DNA from 2 places in the Brevibacillus sp. FW306-2-1A-C05A genome. Region 1 is predicted to be linked to the other one. Evidence: riboswitches for the same ligand, from Rfam matches in the RefSeq annotation. Region 1 holds a riboswitch; the other holds the start of a gene.
The links. Region 1 has a riboswitch for S-adenosylmethionine ahead of mtnK (S-methyl-5-thioribose kinase). Riboswitches for the same ligand answer to the same signal wherever they lie in the genome.

Region 1 (5,497 bases):
ATCGCAAACAGAAGCGGCGGCCAGTCGATTACGTCGGGAGCGTGCCGGAACGACTGGATGCTTCCGCCGTCGATCCCGCTGACCAGCTCGTGAACCAGGAGTTGTGGGAGGCTGCATCCGCCTGTTTGGAGCGGCTGCCGGAAAAGCAGCGACAGGTGATTTTGCTGTCGGCGATGCAGTTTTCCTACGCGGAAATGGCGGAGGTGCTGGGAATCGAACTGGCGGATGTCAAGCGCTCCCTGTTTCGGGGACGGCAAAAGATGCGGCAACTGTGGAAGGAGGAAGGGCTATGACGAACCAAAACGGGGATGACCGCGAGCAAAAACTGCTTGCTTACCTGAGAGGGGATTTGACGGGCGAGGAAGCGAAACGGCTGGGCGAGGAACTGGCAGACGACGAAGAGTACGGGAAGCGGCTGGAACGGCTATTGCTCGGGGAAGAACAAGGGACAGACGGCAAGCAGGAGGCTGCGCCAGGGCTTTCGGAAGCAAGACAACGGGCGATCGTCCGCCGGGGAAAGTGGAAAAACAGGCTGACGACCTCCTTCTATGCCTTCGCGATTCCTTGCCTCGCGGGTGTGCTCTTGCTGTTCGTAAACGGCTGGGTGGGGACGCTGATGCATGACGATTTGTTCCGGGTGGCACGGGACATGGTCAATTTTACCCAGCCTGGCGTGAGCGTGGGCAGCAGCGGCTCGCAGGTGGGGCTGTTGTACGGCAGCATCGACATGGAGCTGCGAGAGCAGGTTGGCAAGGAGGCCAAAAGCGCTGGCCGCTTTCGGAGCACGAATGTGCTGTGGAACGTGAGCGCCAGACCGGAGTGGACAGGGGGCGTCAGGGAGCAAAAGCTGTTTTTCCGCTATCCGCTATCGGCCGGAGAACCGGAAGAAGACACGTCCTTTTTGCGCACGCCTGCCTGGACGACGCTGGAAAAGCTGCCGGAAGGAACGGTTTCCCAACTGGCGATCTCGTTTGACAGCTTCCTGACGTATGAGCAGTATGTCGAGCTGGTTTCCCGCCATGTCAGCAGCTACAACCAGGAGACGGTCTGGTTTGCCGTCGACACTGGCGTGGAGGTGAAACAAGTTGACGGGGAAGCCGGCAATCTGCTACTCGGCCCGGGGGAGGTCTGGGGCTTTGCCGAGCGGGAGCTGGATTACGGAACCGCGCCGATTCAGGTGAACGGAGAAGGCGAGCGGCGAATGGCCGCCTTCATGGGCGAGATGAAGTATTTGACCGAGCAAAAAAGCTTGGCGCGCGACATGGGCTACGCGCTGCTTTCGGGCGGCAATCCGCAACTCGAGGAGCGCTATCGCTATTTGCAGGAAAAAGGCGTGCGCATCTACGGCGCCGTCCTGACCGGGCCGACGAAGGAGCTGCTCAGGCTCAAGGAGGAAAAGTCGATTACCGCCGCGTTTGTCGGCAAAATCGACTGGTGGAACTGGGAGCGCCCCGCCGCCTCGGGGACGCAGAATAGCTGGTAGAAGGCGAGCCGTTTTTGCAAAAAAAGAGTGTTGACATCGTGGAACCGCAGGTTGTATGATTCAAACTAAATCAAAACCGCATACGTTTGGATACCTTATCCAGAGAAGGTGGAGGGACTGGCCCGATGATACCCGGCAACCGACACGACGCGATTTCAACGCGAGCAGCGATTGAAGCAAAAAGCGACGTGCACGGTGCTAATTCCTGCAGAAACAAAAGTGGTCTGGAAGATAAGGGGGACATGACACGTTATTTGTACGTGACGACAGCGACCTCTTTTCTTCGGAAAAGAGGTCTTTTTGTATGTCACAGCACGAACGCCGATTGCCGCATGACACCGTTTGACCGCAAGGCTGGGGGATATGACCAGTCCGCTACAGATAGAGAGAAACTACTTAACGAGGGGAGTAATCAATCATGGCATACCGCGCATTGACTGAACAGGAAGCAGTAGAGTACGTAAAAGGCTTGCCGGGTCTGTTTACAGAGGGGGCCGAGTTGACCAGCCGCGAAATCGGGGACGGGAACCTGAATCTGGTGTTCGATATTCAGGAGTCGGCTACCGGAAAAAAAGTGATCGTGAAGCAGGCGCTGCCGTTTGCGAGAGTCGTGGGCGAGTCGTGGCCGCTGACCATCGACCGCGCCCGGATCGAGAGCGAAGCGCTTCGCATCCAGCACAAATACGTACCGGACCTGGTGCCGGAAGTGTACCACTTCGATCAGGAGCTGGCCCTGACGGTGATGGAAAACGTAGGCGACCACATCATCATGCGCAAAGGCTTGATTGAGGGCAAGCGCTATCCGCTTTTTCCGAAGCAGATCGGCCGTTTTCTCGCGCACACCTTGTTCTACACATCGGATTTGGGCGCGCATCCGTACGACAAAAAAGCGCTCGTCGGAACATTCATAAATCCGGAATTGTGCAAAATCACAGAAGATCTCGTCTTTACCGATCCGTACGAAAATGCGCCGACCAACGACTTCAACCCGCTGATTCGCCGGGAAGTGGAAGCGATCTGGAACAACAAGCCGCTCAAGCTGGAGATCGCCAAGCTGAAATACGACTTCCTCACGCGCGCAGAAGCGCTGCTGCACGGCGACTTGCACACGGGCAGCATTTTCATCACCGAGACGAGCCTGAAAGCGATCGACCCGGAATTTGCCTACTACGGGCCAATCGGCTTTGACATCGGCGCGGTCATCGCCAACCTGCTGCTCAACTACGCAGGTCAACACGGATTGCAAGAAGACCCAGGAGAACGCGACTCGTACCGCGAATACTTACTGGAAACGGTGGAAGATGTCTGGAACGAATTCGTTTCCCAGTTCGTTCAGCTCTGGCACAAACAGGCAAAAGAGCGCAGCGCTCACGTCGAAGGTTTGTGGCAAAGCTACGTGAAGCGACTGATTCAGGACACGGCGGGCTATGCCGGCTGCAAAATTTTGCGCCGCGTGATCGGGCTTGCGGGAGTGGCTGATCTGAACACCATCGCAGACGATGAAAAACGGGCAGAAGCCGAGCGACTGGCGCTGGCGATCGGAGAAGCGCTGATTCTCGGCCGCAGCAACGTCGACGAATCGACAGACATCACGGACATCGTCCGCCAGGTAACCGCACGCTACTATCAGGAGGCAACGACAGTATGACAACCAGTACACAAACAACGCCAGTCAAGTGGGAAGACGACGCGCTCGTCTTGCTTGACCAGACGCGTTTGCCAGTAGAGACGATTTACTTGCGGCTGACGACCGCAGAAGAAGTATGGGGCTCCATTCGCCGCCTGGAAGTGCGCGGCGCGCCGGCAATCGGCATGGCCGCAGCATATGGATTGTACCTGGGGATTCGCGGCAGCGAGGCACAGACGTACGAAGCGTTTTGGCAGGAGTTGAACCGCCAGGCAGACTACCTGGGCACATCCCGCCCTACCGCTGTCAACCTGTTCTGGGCGCTCGACCGGATCAAGGCGCGCGTGAAAAAAGACGCTGCCCTGCCAATCGCAGAGCTGAAAGCCGCTGTGCTTGACGAAGCGCTGGCGATTCAAAAGGAAGACGCCGAGGTGTGCCGGACGATCGGAGAGCATCTGCTCACGCTGCTGCAAGACGGCATGGGCGTTCTCACGCACTGTAATCCGGGGGCGCTGGCGACGGCAGCGTACGGAACGGCTACGGCTCCCTTTTATTTGGCCAAGGAACGCGGCTGGAATCTGAAAGTATATGCAGACGAGACGCGTCCCGTCTTGCAAGGCGCTCGCCTGACCGCGTATGAATTGCAGCAGGCGGGCATCGACGTCACGCTGATCTGCGACAACATGGCGGCGATGGTGATGTCGCAGGGCAAAGTGCAGGCGGTCGTCGTCGGAACGGACCGCGTGGCGGCCAACGGCGATGTCGCCAACAAGATCGGCACCTACGGGGTAGCGGTTTTGGCAAAGGCGCACGGCATTCCTTTTTACGTGGCAGCTCCCCTGTCCTCAGTCGACCTGGCAACACCGACAGGCGCGGACATTCCGATTGAGGAGCGTCCGGCCGAGGAGATCACGCACGGCCTGGGCAAACAGGTAGCACCTGACGACATCAAAGTGTACAATCCGGCGTTCGATGTGACGCCTGCCCAATACATTACGGCGATTGTCACCGAGACGGGCATTTTCAAACCGGAAGAGATTGCGAAAAGCAAACAATAATCACGCTCATGAGCGTCTGCCAGTTCGCTGGCGGGCGCTTTTTGCGCAAGAAGCGTCCCTGCCGCTTGCCAAACAATGGCTCCGGTCGCATAATCGAGCGTAAGCAGTCGTTTGCCAGTCTTTAGTCGCTGCATCTACATAATATAAGGAGGGCTTTTGCATGAGAAGGATACCGATTAATGAGGAGACGTTTCTCAAACAGCTTGAGCTGTCCGATGCCGCCGAAATGTTCTGGCTCACGGACACCAACAGACCCTACCTGAAGGAATGGCTGCCTTGGCTGAATTTTACGAAGCGTGTCGAGGATACGAGCCATTTTATCCAGCGAACGATCCAGCAGCATAACGACAATCAGGGCATTCACTACGGAATCTGGCACAACGGACGGCTGGCCGGAACGCTGGGCGTGCACAATATTGACTGGATCAACAAGAAAACGGCGATCGGCTATTGGCTCGGCGCCCAGTTCCAGGGCAAGGGACTGATGACCGGGGCAGTGGCGGCGTACATGGACCAGCTTATTTTCGGCTCGTGGGGGCTGGAAAAGGTCACGATTCAGGCGGCGACGGAAAATTACAGGAGCAGAGCGATCCCGGAGCGGCTGGGCTTTCAACTGGAAGGAATCCTGCGCCGCAACGAGTTTCTGTACGACCATTTTGTCGACCATGCCGTGTACAGCATGTTGAAGGAAGAATGGCTGGCAAGACGTAGCTGAAAAAGTTGGATTGACAAAGAAAATTCAGTAAATTACGATGAAGGAAGCAAGAAGGGGTGCGTGATGCGCGCGCCTTTTTTATATATTAGTACAATTACGGTTTCGCCCATGGTTTGGTTTGGCGCAGCCGGGTTTGTCCATTCGCTGGAAAGGTGCAGTTGCCCAGGAGAAAAGCGCTGGCTGCAATTGAGTTCCATACAAGGCTACATCATGGGAGGGGGATCTGCTTGCATACACTCAAGGAGCTATCGTGGTTTTTTCGCGCGTACTGGAAACGGTACACAATCGGTATCTTGTTTTTATTTCTCATCGACGTCCTGATGCTTTGGCCGCCTCGTCTGATCGGAGAGACGGTCGATGCGATGCGCAACAGCTCTTTGACGACGCAGGATTTGACCAGGACGGTTGCGATCCTGCTCTCGCTTGGTGTCGGGCTGTACGCGATGCGTTTTGCCTGGCGACACTTGCTCAACGGCGGTGCGCTGATTTTGGAGCGGACTTTGCGCGAGCGTCTGTTTGCGCACCTGACGCGGATGACGCCGTCGTTTTACCATCGCAAGCGCAGCGGCGATCTGATGGCTGTCGCGACCAACGACATTCCGGCGATCGAGCAA
Region 2 (5,497 bases), on a different contig from region 1:
TGCCGTAAACTGTTTCTGTTGGGAAGGTGTCCACACCGAGAGAGGTGAGGGCAGCGGCGATTTTTTCCGCGACTTGGTGCTTGTAGCTCATTGTGATTCTCCTTTCAAAATGGGAAAAAGCTTATGGGACGCAAAAGAAAACAAAAAAACCTCCGCGTCTCCTGGATAAAAGAGACGAGAGGTTGTGCTCCCGCGGTGCCACTCTTGTTGTTTTCGCCTGCATGCGTGCATCAGGCAAAAACCGCTTTGTGCTGCTGTAACGGGCAGACCCGGCAAAACCCTACGCGATCCGGGCGCGATTTGCTTCGCCGGATGTTCAGGCCGCATCTCCGAGGGGCGCTTCCTCGCGTGGTTCGGCATCGGGCTTCCACCATCCCCGACTCGCTACAGCCTCATTCCAGGAGTACTTTCCTCATCAACGATTCGCTTGTTTCTCTAGCATTATAGCCGTTTTTGGTGCCAGGATGCAACTTACTCTTCGGCTTTTTTCAAAATCTTGTCGAGCTCGGCGAAATATTGCTTCGTCAGCTTTTCTTTTTCTTCCGCGCTCATAGTTTCCGCGTTCATCCACTGCTGCTTGTAAAGCTCCAGTTGCTCCACCATCGCCAGCTCGGCCGCCGCCTCCTCGTCCAGATCGTAGTTCTCGGATGGATCAAACGGAATGAGCCGATTGTCGTTGCCGCTGCGCAGGTAGGGGGAGCGCCAGTTTTCCGGGAAGCGGTACGGCTGCTCGCCGAACATCAGTCCCAGGACGTCATCGGAGTCAATCGGCAGGAAGTGATCGTAGTTGTCCCTGCGGCCCCCTTCCGACAGGTTGATATGGGACAAAAAGTAGCGCAAATAATGTTCTCCTGTTTCGGTATGCTTTACGATGGAGTAGCTTTCAAATTCGGAGCTTTCCAGTTCTTTTATCGTTTCTATACAGGACAGAAATTCGTCCTTTTCACGCGCGAGCAGAGCGTCCATTGTCGATCGTTCCTTTCATCGGTTTGGGTAGCCTCATGATAGCAAAAGCGTTTCGCTCTGACAATGAAGACAGAGCGGTCAAGTGCCATCCTGTTGAAAAAAGTTAACTAACGATGCTTCTCACAAAAAGCCCGTAGCTGGATCAATGGCGGCGAGAAGGCAACGGTCGCGCCTGCGGCAGCAGAAAAAGTCGCGCAAGCCTTTTGGAAAACGATGGTGGGGGAAGAAGCCGACGTTTACGAGCGCCAGGCGACAGAGGTTTATGCGGATGAGCATTGGCGCAACAGAACGTGGATGAACGTCAGCGACCAGCGGATGGAAAACGGCAAGCCTGTCCCGTATGACGTCCTGACCGTCCAGGTGGACAAGCGTGAGCGCGTCGCCTTTTACGGCAGGCGGTCTGGCTGCGATCGCACTGTCCATGACATGAAAAAAGAGGCTATCCCTTCAAGCCAAGGCAAGGGGGATAGCCTCTTCCTGTCATTTACTTAGCAGTCGTCGTTCGAACACCCGACAATGACCAGCAGGATAAACAGTACGAGCACCAATGCGAAGCTGTCTCCAAAGATGCCGTGTCCGCAGTAAGATGTACTCACGTTTGTTCCCCCTCCTTTCCGTTATGCTACAGTCTATACACGAACGCACAGATTGGCGTGGGCGAATGCCCGGTATGCGCAAAAATGGGCGCAGAAGAGCGGGAAGAGTGTAAAGAATAGACAAATTCTCAATTGACGAAGACTTTTCGCGGTGTTAAGATACTTTCAAACATCAAACCTGAAAGCAAAAAATGAATAGCATAGTAACAACTCTTATCAAGAGAGGCAGAGGGACTGGCCTGATGAAGCCTCGGCAACCGGTTAAAATCCGGTGCCAATTCCAGCAAAGCTACGTGCTTTGAAAGATGAGAGGATGGTTCAGGCGCAAAGTGTATCCGCGGACAAATCCTCTTCTTTCAAAGAAGAGGATTTTTTGATGCAAAAAACGGCTGAGAATAAACCGACGCAAGGGAGAAAAGGAGCACGTCAATGAAACCCACTTTTCGCGAACAGCTTTCCCGGAAAATTCTGATTCTGGACGGTGCGATGGGCACCATGCTGCAGCAGGCGAACCTGACCGCCGATGATTTTGGCGGCGAAGCGTACGACGGCTGCAACGAGCTGCTGAATTTGACCAGGCCCGATGTGATTCGCTCCATCCATGAAAAATATTTGGAAGCGGGAGCGGACATCGTGGAGACCAATACATTCGGGGCGACTTCGGTCGTGTTGGCCGAATACGATGTCGCGGACAAGGACCTGGAAATCAATATCGCCGCTGCCCGTCTGGCGAAGGAAGCAGTCGATGCCTACTCCACAGCCGAATGGCCGCGCTACGTGGCGGGGGCGATGGGACCGACGACGAAAACGCTGGCACTGACAGGCGGCGTCACTTTCGAGGAACTGGTGGAGTCGTACTACCGCCAGGCAAAAGGGTTGATTATCGGCGGGGTGGACGTCCTGTTGCTGGAGACGTCGCAGGATACGCTGAACGTCAAGGCAGGCGGGATCGGCATTCGCCAGGCGTTTGAAGAACTGAACGTAGAACTGCCGGTGATGCTGTCCGGAACGATCGAGCCGATGGGTACGACTTTGGCGGGGCAAAACATTGAAGCGTTCTACATCTCGCTTGAGCACCTGAAGCCCGTGACGATCGGCCTGAACTGTGCGACAGGGCCGGAATTTATGCGCGACCATCTGCGCACGTTGTCCGGCTTGGCCCAATGTGGGGTAAGCTGCTATCCAAACGCCGGGCTGCCGGACGAAAACGGGCACTACCACGAGACGCCGCAAGGACTTGCTGCGAAAATGCGCGCTTTTGCCGAGCAAGGCTGGCTGAACGTGGCAGGCGGCTGCTGCGGAACGACGCCTGACCACATCCGGGCAATGGCGGAGGCGCTCAAAGACTGCAAGCCGCGCCAGGCAACAGAGCAGGCGGTCAGTGCCGTATCCGGCATCGAGGTCGTCTACGTCGAGGACGACAATCGCCCGCTTCTGGTCGGGGAGCGCACGAACGTCATCGGCTCGAAAAAATTCCGCGATCTGATCGCAGCAGGGCAGTACGAGGAAGCGTCCGACATCGCCCGCGCCCAGGTGAAGCGCGGGGCGCACGTCATCGACATTTGCCTGGCTGACCCGGATCGCGACGAGTATGCGGACATGGAAAAGTTTTTGCAGTTCGTCGTGAAAAAGGTCAAGGCTCCGCTCATGATCGACTCGACAGACGCGAAAGTGATGGAGCTGGGCTTGCGTTATTCCCAGGGAAAAGCGATTCTCAACTCGATCAACCTGGAGGACGGACTGGAGCGCTTTGAAGAAGTGGCTCCGCTAATCCGCAAGTTCGGGGCGGCCGTCGTCGTCGGGACGATCGAGGAAGCCGGAATGGCGATCACCCGCGAGAAAAAGCTTGAGGTCGCGAAGCGCTCCTATGACATATTGGTCAACCAGTACGGCATCCCGCCGCAGGATATCATTTTTGACCCGCTCGTCTTTCCGGTAGGGACGGGAGATGAACAGTACATCGGCTCCGCGCGGGAGACGGTGGAGGGGATTCGCCTCATTAAAGAAGCGATGCCACAGTGCAAGACGATTCTTGGCGTCAGCAACGTTTCCTTCGGTTTGCCGCCAGCGGGACGCGAAGTGCTCAACGCGGTGTTTTTGTACCATACGACGCTCGCCGGACTTGATTTTGCCATCGTCAATACGGAGAAGCTGGAGCGCTACGCTTCGATTCCGGAGGACGAGCGCAAGCTGGCGGAAGCGCTGCTGTTTGAAACAAACGACGAGACATTGGCAGCCTTTACGGAGTTTTACCGCCAGAAGAAAAAAGAAGTGCGCGTGGAAGCTTCCTCGCTGACGCTGGAAGAGCGGCTGGCCCGCTATGTGGTGGAAGGCTCGAAGGACGGCCTGGTCGACGATTTGAAGCTGGCACTGGAAAAGTACACGCCGCTGGAAATCATTAACGGTCCGCTGATGGCCGGGATGGAAGAGGTCGGCCGTCTGTTCAACGGCAACCAGCTCATCGTTGCGGAAGTGCTGCAAAGCGCGGAAGTCATGAAAGCGTCCGTCTCGTTTTTGGAGCCGTTCATGGAAAAGAGCGATTCCGCGTCGAAAGGCAAAATTTTGCTGGCGACCGTCAAAGGCGACGTGCACGACATCGGCAAAAATCTGGTGGAGATCATTTTGGCCAACAACGGCTACAACGTCGTGAACCTGGGGATCAAAGTGCCGCCTGAGCAACTGATTGCCGCCTGCCGCAAAGAGAAGCCGGATGCGATCGGCCTGTCCGGGCTGCTGGTGAAGTCGGCCCAGCAGATGGTCATTACCGCACAGGACTTGCGTGCGGCGGGAATCGACGTGCCGATGATGGTCGGAGGGGCGGCGTTGACCCGCAAGTTCACCTCCAACCGGATTGCGCCTGAATACCGCGGGGTTGTGCTGTACGCCAAAGACGCGATGGACGGCCTCGATCTCGTCAACCGTCTGCAAAACCCGGAGGAGCGCGAGCGGCTGATCGCGGAACAGCAGGATTTGGCCGAAGCGGCTGCTGCCGCTGCTGCACAGCCTGTCGTGCAGGAGAAAAAAGCTCCGCTCCCGGCGCGTTCGGCCATCAGCAGAACCGTTCCGATCCACCTGCCGCCGGATTGCGACCGCCATGTGCTGCGCCAATACCCGATCAGCCACTTGCAGCCGTACTTGAACTTGCGCATGCTGCTCGGCAAGCATCTGGGCGTGCGCGGCAATGTGGAAAAGCTGCTCGAAGCGGGCGACGAAAAAGTGCTGGAGCTGTACGGCGTGGTCGAGGAACTATTAAAGGAAGCGAAGCAGCGCGGAACGATTACTGCGCACGGCGTGTACCAGTTTTTCCCGGCGCAAGCGGACGGCAACGATATTATCGTCTACGATCCAAACGATCACAGCAAAGTGCTGGAGCGCTTCTCGTTCCCGCGCCAGCCGGAGGAACCGCATCTGTGTCTGTCTGATTTCTTGCGCCCGGTCGAGAGCAAGGAAATGGATTACGTCGGCTTTTTGACTGTGACGGCAGGGGGCGGTATCCGCGAGCGTTCGACGGAACTGAAGGAGCGCGGCGACTATTTGCGCTCGCACGTCTTGCAGGCGCTCGCTCTGGAGTTGGCGGAGGCGTTCGCCGAGCGGATTCACCACATGATGCGCGACGTCTGGGGGATTCCCGATCCGGCGGAGATGACCATGCTGGAGCGCTTCGGTGCCCGTTACCAAGGCATTCGCGTGTCGTTCGGCTATCCGGCTTGCCCGAATCTGGAGGACCAGGCGCAGTTGTTCCGTCTGCTGCGGCCAGAGGATATCGGCGTTCAGTTGACAGAAGGCTTCATGATGGAGCCGGAAGCATCTGTCTCCGCGATGGTATTTGCCCACCCGGAAGCGCGCTACTTTAACGCGGGTCCGTCGGTGTTTGAAGTATAGATCGTCTAATGAAATGGGAGAGAAGGGATTGAGTTGACGACGAGCAAGAAAGA

Region 2: it holds a riboswitch for S-adenosylmethionine, as region 1 does, so the genes downstream of both, metH (methionine synthase) here and mtnK (S-methyl-5-thioribose kinase) in region 1, are expected to answer to the same signal.

The regions. Positions count from the first base shown of each region.
Region 1 is NZ_JBYSWV010000023.1:27,624-33,120, reverse strand. Features, by position in the region: gene AC3WJN_RS14940 (sigma-70 family RNA polymerase sigma factor) at 1-293, shown strand, start outside; gene AC3WJN_RS14935 (anti-sigma factor) at 290-1,483, shown strand; SAM riboswitch class I at 1,576-1,721, shown strand; gene mtnK (S-methyl-5-thioribose kinase) at 1,902-3,131, shown strand; gene mtnA (S-methyl-5-thioribose-1-phosphate isomerase) at 3,128-4,168, shown strand; gene AC3WJN_RS14920 (GNAT family N-acetyltransferase) at 4,329-4,883, shown strand; gene AC3WJN_RS14915 (ABC transporter ATP-binding protein) at 5,111-5,497, shown strand, end outside.
Region 2 is NZ_JBYSWV010000010.1:8,945-14,441, reverse strand. Features, by position in the region: gene argS (arginine--tRNA ligase) at 1-91, opposite strand, end outside; T-box leader at 168-428, opposite strand; gene AC3WJN_RS09010 (hypothetical protein) at 472-966, opposite strand; gene AC3WJN_RS09005 (hypothetical protein) at 1,180-1,458, shown strand; gene AC3WJN_RS09000 (YjcZ family sporulation protein) at 1,455-1,562, opposite strand; SAM riboswitch class I at 1,773-1,874, shown strand; gene metH (methionine synthase) at 1,992-5,444, shown strand; gene AC3WJN_RS08990 (bifunctional homocysteine S-methyltransferase/methylenetetrahydrofolate reductase) at 5,478-5,497, shown strand, end outside.